2 linked regions of the Moorella thermoacetica genome follow. The protein of the gene in region 1 interacts with the protein of each later gene in a pairwise test. Links are inferred from orthologs where the notes say so. Each region holds a gene or a part of one and is shown on either strand. Other genes may lie near its edges.

What was found.
Region 2: the proteins of eno (region 1) and rpe interact in binary tests that used the Escherichia coli proteins (3 or more experiments, as listed by UniProt). The link is inferred for Moorella thermoacetica from one-to-one orthologs.

What each region holds. Positions count from the first base shown.
Region 1 is NZ_CP012369.1:273,524-277,086, reverse strand. Bases 302-3,157 are described here. They hold eno (phosphopyruvate hydratase), read right to left. Parts: upstream 2,445-3,157; coding sequence 1,158-2,444; downstream 302-1,157. Other genes in these bases: gpmI (2,3-bisphosphoglycerate-independent phosphoglycerate mutase), read right to left, coding at 2,545-3,157; corA (magnesium/cobalt transporter CorA), read left to right, coding at 302-1,101. In the rest of the region: more of corA, read left to right, coding at 151-301; more of gpmI, read right to left, coding at 3,158-3,563. UniProt on the Escherichia coli protein: Catalyzes the reversible conversion of 2-phosphoglycerate (2-PG) into phosphoenolpyruvate (PEP). It is essential for the degradation of carbohydrates via glycolysis.
Region 2 is NZ_CP012369.1:843,058-846,104, reverse strand. Bases 97-3,047 are described here. They hold rpe (ribulose-phosphate 3-epimerase), read right to left. Parts: upstream 1,933-3,047; coding sequence 1,261-1,932; downstream 97-1,260. Other genes in these bases: pknB (Stk1 family PASTA domain-containing Ser/Thr kinase), read right to left, coding at 2,815-3,047; rsgA (ribosome small subunit-dependent GTPase A), read right to left, coding at 1,932-2,804; ribD (bifunctional diaminohydroxyphosphoribosylaminopyrimidine deaminase/5-amino-6-(5-phosphoribosylamino)uracil reductase RibD), read right to left, coding at 97-924. In the rest of the region: more of ribD, read right to left, coding at 1-96. UniProt on the Escherichia coli protein: Catalyzes the reversible epimerization of D-ribulose 5-phosphate to D-xylulose 5-phosphate.

The sequences.
Region 1 (3,563 bases):
GGCAGCAAGGTCGGGAGCCCTCTTACTGTTACCATTCTAACCCACTTCCTGCCGCCTTACAATGTTTGCTTTCCGGTTTTACATGGGGACGATACTGGGGCGGCCTGAATGTGGTAAACTAAAGAAAACCCGACTACAGGTGATTTTAACATGCAGCGTCTCTTAATTTTTCACCCGAAACAGGGACTCAAGGAGAATCTGCCTCCTGGTTTCCAGCCCCGGCAGAGCGAGGAGTTTACATGGCTGGACCTGGTACAGCCGGCCCGGGAAGAACTGGACCTCCTGGCGGACCTCTTCCATTTTCACCCTCTGGCCGTGAAAGACTGCCTCCATCCCCACTACCGCCCGGGAATGGCCCAGTATGATGAATATGCCTTTTTGACCCTGCGCTGTATCCAGGCTCGCCAGCGCTCCCTGACTGCGGCCCTTAACGTTTTTCTCGGGCCCGGGTTTATAGTAACCGTCCACCAGGAGGAACTTGATTTCCTTAATAAAATCTGGCACCAGTACCGCCAGGACCCGCGGCTCTTTGCGAAGGGTGTCGATTTTATCCTATACAGCCTGCTGGAGCCCCTGACGGAAACCTTTTTTGCCTTTTTTGATCGTACGGAAGCCAGGATTGAGTACCTGGAGGAAGAGGTTTTCCGGCAGCCGACTCGCAGGATTTTAAACCAGGTCTTCACCATGCGCCGCCAGGCCATCAAGCTACGTAAAATTTTAGGTGCCCAGCGGGATATCATCAATGTCCTGGCCTATCCCGAGTTCAACCTGGTAAAACCGGAAAACCGGGTCTTTTTCCTGGATATCTACAACGAGATGCTGCGCCTCATTGACCAGGTGGAAACCTTCCACGATCTGGCCAGCTCCACCCTGGAGATCTATCTCTCCCTGACCTCCAATCGCCTGAATGAAATCATGAAGGTGCTGACGGTAATTACCACTATCATGATGCCTCTAAGCCTCATTGCCGGCATCTACGGTATGAACTTCCGTTATATGCCCGAGCTGGAATGGCGCTACGGGTACTTTGTGGTCCTGGGAGTCATGGCCCTGCTGGCCGGAGTGATGCTTTATTTCTTCCGGCGCAAGGGATGGTTTTGAGGCAATTTTAAACCCCGGCATGGTTACCAGGCCGGGGTTTCTTTTTCTAAAGGGGGCTACTTCTTCAAGTTGTAGAAGGCTTTCAGGCCCGGGTAGAGGGCGGCGGCGTCCAGCTCTTCCTCGATGCGCAAAAGCTGGTTGTATTTGGCCACCCGCTCGGTGCGGGAAGGGGCGCCGGTCTTGATCTGGCCGGCGTTGACGGCCACCACGATGTCGGCGATTGTTGTGTCTTCCGTCTCACCGGAGCGGTGGGAGACTACGGCCGTATAGCCGGCTTTCTTGGCCATTTCAATGGCTTCCAGGGTCTCGGTCAGGGTACCGATCTGGTTGACCTTGATCAGGATGGTGTTGGCGGCACCCATCTCAATCCCCCGGCTCAGGCGCTCTGTATTGGTGACGAAGAGGTCGTCGCCCACCAGCTGGACCTTGTGCCCCAGGCGTTTGGTGAGGTTCTGCCAGCCTTCCCAGTCGTCCTCCGCCAAACCGTCCTCTATGGAGATGATGGGGTACTTGTCGACTAGACTCGCCCAGAACTCGACCATTTCATCGCTGGTACGGGTGACCCCTTCACCGGCAAAAACATACTTGCCGTCCTTGTAGAGTTCCGTTGAAGCCGGGTCCAGGGCAATAAAGCAATCCTTACCAGGTTCATAACCGGCTTTGGCGATGGCCTCCAGGAGCACCTCGATGGCTTCCACATTGGAGCGCAGGTTGGGGGCAAAACCACCCTCGTCGCCGACGGCCGTATTCAGCCCTTTACTTTGCAGCACGGCCTTGAGGCTATGGAAAACCTCGGCGCCCATCCGCAGGGCGCTGGCGAAGTCGCTGGCCCCGGCGGGCATGACCATGAACTCCTGGATGTCGACGTTATTGTCGGCATGCTTGCCGCCGTTTAAAATGTTCATCATGGGTACCGGCAGGGTATGGGCATTAACCCCGCCCAGATACCGGTAAAGGGGCAGGCCCAGGGCGTCGGCTGCTGCTTTGGCCACTGCCAGGGAAACCCCCAGGATGGCATTGGCTCCTAATTTGCCCTTATTAGGCGTGCCATCCATTTCAATGAGCTGGCGGTCGATCTCCCGCTGGTCCAGGGCGTCGGAACCCACCAGTTCCGGGGCGATAATGGCGTTAATGTTGTTGACAGCGTCGAGAACACCTTTGCCGCCATAGCGCTTGGGATCCTTGTCCCGCAGCTCGACGGCTTCGTAGGCCCCGGTGGAAGCCCCCGAAGGCACGGCCGCCCGGCCCCAGCCGCCGCTTTCCAGGAATACTTCAACCTCAACCGTGGGGTTGCCCCGGGAATCGAGAATCTCCCGGGCGTAAATATCGCTGATAGTAGTCATTGGATTAAGGACACCTCCGCGTTAATTTGGCTGGTAACTTCGTCACAGGGCTACTTCTTCCTGTTGAGTTGAGTGCAGGCCGCTCCGCGAGAAACCTGCCCTACCCTTTTACAATCAAGCTCTTGCCCGTCATCTCGGCCGGCTGTTGGATGTGGAGAATATCCAGGACCGTCGGGGCCACGTCCTCCAGGGCGCCTTCCCGCAGGGAAGCTCCCCGGTAGCGGTCGTCCACCAGGATGAAGGGCACCAGGTTGCTGGTATGGGCCGTATGGGGCTCGCCGTCGGGCTCCCGCATCTCCTCGGCGTTGCCGTGGTCGGCGGTAAGCAAAAGGGGGGCCCGGCGTTCGGCCATGGCCTGAACAATCCGGCCGATACACTCATTTACCATCTCTACGGCGGCGATGGCCGCAGCCAGGTCGCCGGTATGGCCGACCATGTCGGGGTTGGCAAAATTCAGGACAATAAAGTCGTACTTATCCAGCCGTTCCAGGACGGCGTCCGTCACCTCCCGGGCGCTCATGGAAGGCTTTTGATCATAGGTGGCTACCTTCGGTGAGGGGATCAGGAGCCGGTCTTCGCCGGGAAAGGGTTCTTCCACGCCGCCGTTGAAGAAAAAGGTGACGTGGGCGTACTTTTCCGTCTCGGCGATACGCAGCTGCTTCAAGCCGGCGCCGGCTATTACTTCCCCCAGGACGTTCTGCAGCACCTGGGGCGGGAAGGCCACCGGAGCCGGGATAGTTACATCGTACTGGGTCAGGCAGACAAACTGGATGTCCAACCTGCCGCCGGGACGTTCAAAGGCATCAAAGTCGCGGTCCACGAAGGCCCGGGTAAGCTGCCGTGCCCGGTCGGCGCGGAAATTAAAGAAGACGACGCTGTCCCCCTCCCGGACCGTAGCCAGGGGCCTACCGTCCCGGGTAATAACTGCCGGTTCCACAAACTCGTCGGTGATATCCCGCTCGTAGGAAGCCCGGATAGCCTCACTGGGGGAGGAGGCCTGATGGCCTTCACCGGCTACCAGGGCGCGGTAGGCCCGGGCCGTGCGTTCCCAGCGCCGATCCCGGTCCATGGCGTAGTAACGGCCCATAATGGTGGCAATGGCGCCGATACCCTTTTGCC
Region 2 (3,047 bases), 570 kb from region 1 along the record:
CGCCAGGGCGGTGGCGTTTACCTCGGCTCCTCCCTCGACCAGGATACTGGTGACCTGGCGCCTGGCTAGCTCAGCCAGGAGCGGTTGCCAGGCCACCCGGCCGTCTTCCTCCGGCAGGACCAGAACCTCCACTCCCCGGGCCGCAAGGTTTTCCCTGGCTGCTGCCGGGGCCGAAGGTGTGGTGACCACCAGAGTAGGGGCTTCCGATTGGAGGTTTACCACCCTGGCACTCAGGGGCAGCCGCAGGTGGCTGTCCAGGATTACCCTGATAGCGTCCCGCCCCCGGCCGTCCGGCAGGCGGGTGGTTAATTCGGGATCGTCGGCCAGGACGGTGCCAATGCCCACTAGAATGGCATCATGGATATCCCGCAACTCATGGGCCCTCTGCCTGGCAGCCGGGCCGGTAATCCAGCGGGCGGCCCCGGTACGGGTGGCGATCTTCCCGTCCAGGGTCAGGGCCATCTTCAGGGTCACCCAGGGCCTGCCGGTAGTAATATACTTAATAAAGGCCTCATTTAATCTCCGGGCTTCATCTGCCAGCAGTCCCGTCTCTACCTCTATCCCGGCCTGGCTCAGGGCCCGGAAGCCGCCTCCCGCTACCCGGGGATTGGGATCGGCCATGGCTGCTACCACCCTCTTGATCCCGGCGGCGATGATGGCCTCGGTGCACGGGGGCGTCCGGCCGTAGTGGCAGCAGGGTTCCAGGGTTACATACAGGGTGGCTCCCCGGGCCTTCTCCCCGGCGGCACGCAGGGCATGGATCTCAGCGTGGGGGGTGCCAGCCTTCTGGTGATAACCCTCACCTACCACCTGGCCGTCGCGAACGATAACTGCTCCTACTGTCGGGTTGGGGCTGGTACGGCCCAGTCCCTGGCGGGCCAGTTCCAGGGCCCGGGCCATGAAGATGGCATCCTGTGGTTGCATTTAGCTCCTCCAAAAAACTCTCTACCCGAACTGATACTTCCCGCATAAGCTGGAATATGTCCCGGTAGTTACTGGCAGCCGTTTCCATAACAGACGCCATTCCAAAAGCAGTATAAAAAAACCCCGCGGACTCCGGGGCTAGGCAGGCAAAGGATTATAACCTCCTTCTCCCTTCCAGACTTTTACTGTCGGCCCCGGAATTTCACCGGGTCTGCCATAACGGCTCGCGGGCTTTACCGCCGGTAAGGAATTACACCTAACCCCGAAGGACGTTACAGTAATTATATAGCTCCATTCAGGCGGCGTCAAGACGCGCAGGGGGGCACGGGGCCCACTTCATATTTGCACCCTATTTAGCTTCCCCGCCTGGCGTAGTTCCCTGATGGCAGCTCCCCGGTCGGGGCAGCCAAATACAGCCGAACCGGCGACCAGAACCCCGGCCCCGGCCTGGCAGGCGGCAGCTGCCGTCTCCGGGTTGATGCCGCCGTCCACCTCCAGAAGGATATCGAGCCTGTTTTCGCGCAATTTGGCTGCCAGGGAGGCTATTTTGGGAAGCATGGCCGGGATAAACTCCTGGCCACCAAATCCCGGGTTCACCGTCATTAAAAGGATCATCTCCACTTCCCCCAGAACATGATCGAGGACGCTAAGGGGGGTGGCGGGATTCAAAGCAACTGCCGGCCGGCAACCGGCTTCCCGGATCTGCTGCAGGACCCGGTGCAGGTGGGTGCAGGCTTCAGCATGGACGCTGATATAGTCGGCCCCCGCGCGGGCAAAGGGAAGGATAAAATCCTCCGGCCGGGAGAGCATCAAGTGAACATCAAAGACCAGCTGGCTATGGGGCCTCAGGGCGGCTACCACAGCCGGGCCAATAGTCAGGTTGGGGACAAAATGGCCGTCCATGATATCCAGGTGCAGCCAGTCGGCCCCTCCCCTGGCGACGGCCTCTACTTCACCCTGGAGGTTGGCAAAATCGGCAGCCAGCAGTGAAGGTGCAATTATAGGCATTACGAAAAACTCCTTTCCCTGGCGATGACTTCCGCCAGGAAAGTAAGGTAGTGTTCATAACGATGCTTTATAATCAGACCGGCCTCTACGGCTGCTACCACCGCGCAACCGGGCTCCTTCCGGTGCAGGCAGGAGGCATAGCGGCAGCGCCCCCGCAGGGGTTCCATTTCCGGGAAATAGGCAGCCACCTCTTCCCTGGTGATGGCTGGCAGGTCCAGGCGGCTGAAACCCGGGGTATCGGCTACCCACCCCCCATCCGGTAGCCGGATCAGTTCCGCCTGGCGGGTGGTGTGGCGTCCCCGGCCGCCTTTAGAACTGACTTCTCCGGTCCGCAGGTTGAGGCCGGGTTGGATTGCGTTGAGCAGGGAAGACTTGCCAACCCCTGAAGGTCCGGCAAAGGTACTGAGCCTGCCGGCCAGGAGGGCTTTCAGTTCGTCGATACCCTGGCCGGTGTGAGCGCTGGTTATCAAATTCCGGTAACCGATCTGCCGGTAAAGTTCCGGTAACCCAGCGTATTCCTGCTTACTGATATCCGCTTTGTTCCAGACAATAACCGCCTCTATATCCTCGACCCCGCTCAAAAATAACAACCGGTCCAGGAGTTCCAGATCCGGGGGGGGTTCCCTCAGGGCGAAGACGATAATGACCTGCTCGACATTGGCCACTGCCGGTCTTTTTAAGCAGGTCCGCCGGGGTTTCAGATCCTCAATCACCCCTTCCCCCGGACCTACGGGTTTTATTTCCACCCGGTCGCCTGGCAAAAAGACAGTCTCCTGGAGCCGGAAGCGGCCCCGCAGGCGACAGGTCCATACCCGCCCCTCGCTTTCCACGTAATAAAAACCACCGTAGCGCCGTAAAAGGGTGCCTTCCATCCCTTACTCCCTACTGCAAGTCCTGTTCATAAATAACGTTGCCGTCACGGAAAACCTGCAACTTACCTTTGCCGAAATAGTTGATGGTGGCCTGGATTTGCTGGCCCATCTTTTGCTTCTTCTTTAGCACTTCATTAGTACCCTTGGCATCGGTAACTACAATCCGCACCTCATGGTCTTTATCATCAGGGGCCGGGTCAATGGTTACCCCCACCTGTTTCTGGACCGGGCCCGGTCCCTGGC